Regions from separate parts of the Caballeronia sp. AZ1_KS37 genome, predicted to be linked through region 2. Evidence: predicted binding sites of a transcription regulator. Region 2 holds the regulator's gene; the other holds the start of a gene.

Region 1 (3,804 bases), on a different contig from region 2:
CCCGGGCAGGAAAAACCCGCTGAAGACTGACGCGGACAAGCGTTCCGGCGAGTCGCGGGCTGTCCTGATACACGTGATCCTCGATGGCGAGCGCGCCGCCGTGCATCGCCGCGATCTCCTTGACGATGGCAAGACCGAGTCCGCTGCCGTCGCCGTCGCGCCCGAGAATGCGATAGAAGCGCTCGACCACGCGCTCGCGTTCCGCCGCCGGAATGCCGAGTCCCGTGTCTTCCACTTCCAGATGCACGAGATCGAGATCGTCGTCGTCGGTCCGCACGCGTACGGTGATGCGCCCGCCCGCCGGCGTGTAGCGGATCGCGTTGTCGATCAGGTTCGACAGCATCTCGCGCAGCATCACGACATTGCCTTCCACTTCGACCGCAAACGGCGGCTCCTCATAACCGAGATCCATGCGTTTCGCGAGTGCCGCCTGAACCCAGTCGCGCACCGCGAGCCGCGCGAGATCGGTCAGGACGATGCGCGTGAATATCTGCCCCGTCGCGCGATTCTCGGCGCGCGCGAGCGCGAGCAATTGCGTGACGAGACGCGCGGCATGCTCGGAACTCATCGCGATCTGTTCTAGCGAGCGCTGCACTTCCGTCGAGACGTCCTGGCGCATCGCGAGTTCCGCCTGCATGCGCAGGCCCGCGAGCGGCGTTTTCATCTGATGCGCGGCATCGGCGATGAAGCGCTTCTGGAACTCCATGTTCTGTTCGAGGCGCGTGAGCAGGTCGTTGAACGACGCGACGAGCGGCGCGATCTCCGGCGGCGCGCTGCCGGCCTGCAGCGGCGAGAGATCGTCGGGGCGGCGCGCGCGGATGTTCGACTGCAGCGCGTGCAGCGGCGCGAGCCCGCGCGAAAGCCCGAACCATACGAGGATGATCGCGAGCGGCAGGATCACGAACTGCGGCAGGATCACGCCCTTGATGATGTCGTTGGCGAGCTGGCTGCGCTTGTCGAGCGTCTCCGCAACCTGCACGAGCACCGGCTGCGCGCTGTGCGGATCGCGCCCGGGCGCGAGGCCGGGCAGATCGACCGTCGTGTATGCGACGCGGATATCGTTGCCGCGCAGCACATCGTCGCGAAACTCGACGATGCCCGGCTGCGGACGATCGTCGTCGTGCGGCAAGGGCATGTCGCGATCGCCGCCGACGAGTTCGCCGCGCGTGCCGAGCACCTGGAAAAACACGCTGTCGACGTTATCGGCGCGCAGGAAATCGCGCGTCGCGTCGGGCAGGCGGAGTTCCGCGACGCCGTTTACCGGCTGAATCTGGCGCGCAAGCACGTAGGCGTCGGCTTCGAGCGCGCGGTCGAACGGCCCGTTCGCGATCGATTTCGCGACCAGATACGTCACCGCGATGCTCATCGGCCAGAGCAGCAGCAGCGGCGCGAGCATCCAGTCGAGAATCTCGCCGAAGAGCGAGCGTGGATGCGTTTCGGCGTTGGGCTCGAGCTCGTCGGGCGGCGCGAACGGATTCGCGTAGCGCGCGTCGCGCAGCGCGTCGGAGTCGTCGTTCGCTTGTGCGTTTCGCTGAGTTTCGTGGGAAACGGGCGACGCCATGCGGCCTACTTATAGTGATGGCTGGCGGACTCGCCGGCGTGCGGCCCGCCCGCGCCGTTCGTCGTGGCGGCCGCTTTCTCCAGCGTGTAACCGAGACCGCGTACCGTGATGATCTTCGCGCCGCTCGGCTCGATCTTCTTCCGCAGCCGATGCACGTAGACCTCGATCGCGTTATTGCTGACTTCCTCGCCCCACTCGCACAGGTGATTGACGAGCTGCTCCTTCGATACGAGCCGGCCGGTTCGCTGCAGCAGCACTTCGAGCACGCCGAGTTCGCGCGCGGACAGATCGATGACCTGATCGCCGATCGTCGCAATGCGCCCGATCTGATCGAAGGCGAGCGAGCCGTGCCGGACGACGGTCGGACCGCCGCCCGCGCCGCGGCGCGTGAGCGCACGGACGCGCGCTTCGAGTTCGTTGAGCGCGAAGGGCTTCGCCATGTAATCGTCCGCGCCGAGATCGAGACCTTTCACGCGCTCGTCGACGGAATCGGCGGCGGTGAGGATCAGCACGGGCATCTGCGAATTGCGCGCGCGCAGGCGGCGCAGCACCTCGAGACCGGGCATCAGCGGCAGGCCGAGATCGAGGATCAGCAGGTCGAAAGTTTGCAGGGAAAGGGCGGTGTCCGCTTCGACGCCATGCTTCACATGGTCGACGGCGTATCCCGATTGGCGGAGTGATCGGACGAGCCCGTCCGCGAGTATGCTGTCGTCTTCGGCAATGAGGATTCGCATCGTCGTGTGCGCCTTTGTACGCCATGCATGCGCGATCAAGCGCATCGGCATTGCCGGCACCGTGTGTCGCCCGGCGCGGCGGTCTCCAGGTGTTCGTGGTTCTTGCGTGCTTGGGCGACGTGGAAAAAAAGCTGCGCCACGCCGCGACAGGCTTGCAAAAACTACTGTTTTTTTATACAGTGTCTGCGTGAGTGGGAAGGGCGGTTTCGTATGCTCGATCGAGCGGCGAAAAACCCCGTGAACACTGCCTCAGACGCCGTTCATCATAGCAAAGGACGATTCATGGAAGAAAGCAAGAAAGGCCCGGCTGGCATGACTGCGGAGAAGAGCAAGGCCCTGGCCGCCGCGCTCTCGCAGATCGAAAAGCAATTCGGCAAAGGGTCGATCATGCGGCTCGGCGCAGGTGAGGCGGTCGAAGACATTCAAGTGGTTTCCACCGGTTCGCTCGGGCTGGACATCGCGCTCGGCGTCGGCGGCTTGCCGCGCGGTCGTGTCGTGGAAATCTACGGTCCGGAGTCGTCGGGTAAAACCACGCTCACGCTGCAGGTGATCGCGGAGATGCAGAAGCTCGGCGGCACGGCGGCGTTCATCGACGCGGAACACGCGCTCGACGTGCAGTACGCCGGCAAGCTCGGCGTGAACGTGCCCGAACTGCTGATCTCGCAGCCGGACACGGGCGAGCAGGCGCTCGAAATCGCGGACGCGCTGGTGCGCTCCGGCTCCATCGACATGATCGTGATCGACTCGGTCGCGGCGCTCGTGCCGAAGGCGGAAATCGAAGGCGAAATGGGCGACTCGCTGCCGGGTCTGCAAGCGCGTCTGATGTCGCAGGCGCTGCGCAAGCTCACCGGCACGATCAAGCGCACGAATTGTCTTGTCATCTTCATCAACCAGATCCGCATGAAGATCGGCGTGATGTTCGGCAACCCGGAAACCACCACGGGCGGCAACGCGCTCAAGTTCTACTCGTCGGTGCGTCTGGATATCCGCCGTATCGGTTCGATCAAGAAGAACGACGAAGTCATCGGCAACGAGACGCGCGTGAAGGTTGTGAAGAACAAGGTCTCGCCGCCGTTCCGCGAAGCCATCTTCGACATTCTTTATGGCGAAGGCATTTCGCGTCAGGGTGAAATCATCGATCTGGGCGTGCAGGCGAAGCTGGTCGACAAGGCGGGGGCCTGGTACAGCTACAACGGCGATCGCATCGGTCAGGGCAAGGACAACGCGCGGGAATTCCTGCGCGAAAATCCGGACATCGCGCGCGAGATCGAGAACAAGATCCGCGAATCGCTGGGCGTCGCTGCATTGGGCGAAGCTGTCGTCGCAAGCGCCGCAGCGGCCGACGACGAGTAAGCATCGAGCCTGAAGGAAGATGCAGACGCGCCGGCTCGGATCCAAGGCAGACCCGGCGGATAACGGAACCGGCGACGATTCCGATTCCGTCGATCGCTACGAGCGAAGCAGCGAGCGGCGCGGTGCATCGTCGAAGTCAGGCGGCTTCAGGCGCAG
Region 2 (3,804 bases):
GTGGCGGCAAGCGGAATCAGCACCACGAGGCTCAGATAAGCCACCGTGATGCCGAGTGTCAGGCCGAAACCGGGTAGCGCGCTCGGTTTCCTGAATGTGAGAGTCGTCATCCTTGAATCATCCTTTTTGCGCGCGGGGTGGGCGCGCGTTGCTGCTTCGGGCGCGCGGCGTCTTGAACGCGCCGCGTCGCCGGTTGACGCTTATTGCGGCTGATAGATCGAATCGAACACGCCGCCATCCGCGAAATGCGTCTTCTGCGCCTTGGTCCAGCCGCCGAAGGTGTCGTCGATGGTATAGAGCTTCAGCTTCGGAAACTGCTTCGTCAGATCGGCGGGCACCTTGTCCGAACGCGGCCGATAGAAATTGCGCGCGGCGATCTGCTGCCCTTCGTCGCTATACAGATACTTGAGATACGCTTCGGCGAGCTTGCGCGTGCCGTGTTTGTCGACGACCTTGTCGACCACCGCGACCGGCGGCTCCGCCAGAATGCTCACGGACGGCACCACGATCTCGAACTTGTCCGGACCGAATTCCTTCAGGGACAGGAACGCCTCGTTTTCCCACGCGATGAGCACGTCGCCCTGACCGCGCTGCACGAAGCTCGTCGTCGCGCCGCGCGCGCCGGAATCCAGCACGCCGGCGTTCTTGTAGAGCTTCGTCACGAACTCCTTGGCGGTCTGCTCGTTGCCGCCCGGCTTGTGCTGCGCGTACGCCCACGCCGCGAGGTAGTTCCAGCGCGCGCCGCCCGATGTCTTCGGATTCGGCGTGACGATCGACACGCCCGGCTTCGTCAGATCGTCCCAGTCCTTGATGTGCTTCGGATTGCCCTTGCGCACGAGAAACACGATCGTCGACGTGTACGGCGATGCGTTGTCCGGCAGGCGCTTCTGCCAGTCCGCGCCGACGAGTCCCTTGCCCGCGAGCGCGTCGATGTCATAAGCGAGCGCGAGCGTAACGACGTCCGCCTGCAGTCCGTCGATGACCGCGCGCGCCTGGCCGCCCGACCCGCCATGCGACTGCTTGAAGGTTACGGTCTCGCCCGTCTCCGCCTTCCACTTTTTCGCGAAAGCCTGATTGAAGTCCTGATACAGCTCGCGGGTCGGGTCGTAGGAAACGTTCAGAAACGACGTATCCGCCTGCGCCGGCGCCGTCATGATCAAACCCGCCGCGCCAAGCGTCGCCGCAGCAAGAAGCCGTCGCAATCCCGTGTTGATGCTTTGCATTCCCCGTTCTCCGTCTTATCGAATTGACGGAATGAGTCTAACGAGGCCTCTATATGATTGAAAATAATCGTTATTCACTTTTTTATACGTAAAACTGCTAAGAACGATATTCCTGGATGGAAGAAGCGCCGGCGGGCGCGATTCGACGGTGCGGAGGCTTCGTGGCCGCGAACTTAAAGTAAAGCTTGAAAAGCGCCAAATACTGTATAAAAATACAGTCACCTGTCCATTCATACAGTGCATCAGGGGCTCGAGCCAGTGACCAAAACATCAAAACTTACCGCGCGGCAGCAGCAGGTGTTCGAACTCATCCAGCGCGCGATCGACCGCACGGGCTTTCCGCCCACGCGCGCCGAGATCGCGGCGGAGCTCGGCTTCAGTTCGGCCAATTCCGCCGAGGAGCACCTCAGGGCGCTGGCCCGCAAGGGCGTCATCGAGCTGGCGGCGGGTTCGTCGCGCGGCATCCGGCTGCTCGGCGATGCATCTCGCATCGATCGGTCCGAGGAGCTGCCGCATCAGTTCACGCTGCCGCATCAGAGCATCATGCAATTGTCTCTGCCGCTCGTCGGCCGGGTCGCGGCGGGGAGTCCTATCCTCGCGCAAGAGCACATCTCGCAGCACTATGCGTGTGACCCCGCGCTCTTCTCCAGCAAGCCGGACTATCTGTTGAAGGTGCGCGGCCTCTCGATGCGCGACGCAGGCATTCTCGACGGCGATCTTCTCGCCGTGCAAAAGCGCAACGAAGCGAAAGACGGACAGATCGTCGTCGCGCGTCTTGGCGACGACGTCACGGTCAAGCGCTGGAAACGGCGCGCGGACGGCGTCGAACTGATCGCCGAAAACCCCGAGTATGAAAACATCTTCGTGCGCGCCGGCAGCGGCGATTTCGCGCTTGAAGGCATTGCCGTCGGGCTGATCCGCTCCGGCGAGTTCTGATGTTGGCCCGCGAACGGGCAAGGCACGAAAGTCGAAGCACATTACTTTCGCACCGAGACACGAAATGTCTCATTGACATCGCAAGATAGCCTCACCAACCGCTTTCGACACCTGATTCAGGCGTCTCACAACACAACAAGCATGACGGCCACCGCGCGCGGTGCGCCGCGGTGCGTCCTATCGTCTGGAGAGTCATCATGGAACGTTTTGCCCGTCTGCTGCCCTTCCGTCAATTCGGCCGCCTGCGCCATCTGCGCACGCTGATCGCCTGCGGCATGCCGCGCGCCGAAGCCACGCCCGATCTCTTCAACGAAATGCCCGCGTTGCCGTCCCGTCAGCCGGCCTTCGCTCGCGTTTCCCTCAACAGCACGGTGCACGCCGAGGCCGAGCAGCGCGCGCCAGTGCGCGTGTATCGCGGGCAATCGCGCGTGATTCTGGTGGGCAAGATCGACGAGGTTTCGCGCATGATCGACCGCTGCATCGCCGAGGAAAATGCCGGGCTGGCCGGCGGAATCCTCGCCTGAATGGAACGCCATCGCACGCACGACGTGAATTCACGGGATTTAACCGGCGCCCGCGCGGTCAATCCGTAATTCACGTTTTGCAAGAGGCTTGGCCCAAGCATGTCCCGCACTACCCGTTCTATTGTCGTTACGCTCGTCGTCCTCGTTATCGTCGCGGTGCTCGGTTTCGTTTACGCATCGCCTTACATCGCACTCGATCGCGTGAAGCGCGCGGCCGATGCGCGCGATGCGCAAACCGTCAACGAATACGTCGATTTTCCGGCGTTGCGCGCGAGCCTCAAGGACCAGATCGCGGCGCTGCTCACGCGTCGCGTGGATATTCAAAAGAGCGGGAATCCGCTCGCGATCATCGGTGCGATGATCGGCGCGGCGCTCGTCGGTCCGCTGGTGGATTCGTATGCCACACCGGACGGCGTCGCGGCGATTCTGAACGGCATCCCGCCGCGCGGCGATCCGGGCGAGCGTCCGCCGCAAGCTGGCGACGGCGCACCAGCGAATGCGGGGAATGGGCCCGCGTCCGGCGTCACGACCGCACGGCAGCCGCCGAAAGAGCCACCTCAGACGACGGCGGGTTATCGAAGCCTGAACACGTTCGTCGTCACGTATCAACACGGCGCCGGCGATGCGCGATACTCCGCGATCTTCCACCGCAACGGGCTCGTGTCGTGGAAGCTCGTCGCGGTCGATCTCAACGGTTGACGCGTCAAGCGTCGCGGTTCACGCTTCGCACCGCATCACGCCCCGGCTTCGGCCTTGACGGGCTTCGCCGCGTACGCCGCTTCGTCTTCCGCTTCGGCCGATTCACCGGCCTGACAGACGGCAACCAGGATGCTGCACTTCACGCGATCCAGCAGCGGCGTGTTGCCCGCGCCCATCCACCAGCGCGCGAGGCCGCTGCGGCAGCGATGCCCGACGACGACGAGATCGACCTGAAGGCTGTCGGCGAGCGCCGCGATTTCGTCGATCGGATGGCCGAACGCGAAATGTCCCTGTGCCTGAAGGCCACGCTCGCGCAGCCATTCGACGCCCTCTTGCAGGATGTCGCGCGCGGCCTCTTCGAAGCGTCCGCAGGCCATGTCGGTTAGCAGTCCGGCGCTCTGCGCGATGCTCGAGCGCATATC

The links. The regulator LexA, encoded in region 2, represses DNA repair genes until DNA is damaged. The targets are predictions, from matches to a motif close to ACTGTATNNNNATACAGT.
Region 1: a site for LexA is predicted at 2,459-2,476, ahead of recA (recombinase RecA). Genes of this name have one in related genera too.

The regions. Positions count from the first base shown of each region.
Region 1 is NZ_JALQDP010000001.1:589,165-592,968, forward strand. It holds gene NCS00_RS02805 (sensor histidine kinase) at 1-1,561, opposite strand, end outside; gene NCS00_RS02810 (response regulator transcription factor) at 1,567-2,295, opposite strand; gene recA (recombinase RecA) at 2,578-3,648, shown strand; gene recX (recombination regulator RecX) at 3,668-3,804, shown strand, end outside.
Region 2 is NZ_JALQDP010000006.1:104,921-108,724, reverse strand. It holds gene cysT (sulfate ABC transporter permease subunit CysT) at 1-110, opposite strand, end outside; gene NCS00_RS06725 (sulfate ABC transporter substrate-binding protein) at 201-1,223, opposite strand; gene lexA (transcriptional repressor LexA) at 1,482-2,159, shown strand; gene NCS00_RS06715 (hypothetical protein) at 2,357-2,683, shown strand; gene NCS00_RS06710 (DUF2939 domain-containing protein) at 2,783-3,382, shown strand; gene NCS00_RS06705 (universal stress protein) at 3,418-3,804, opposite strand, start outside.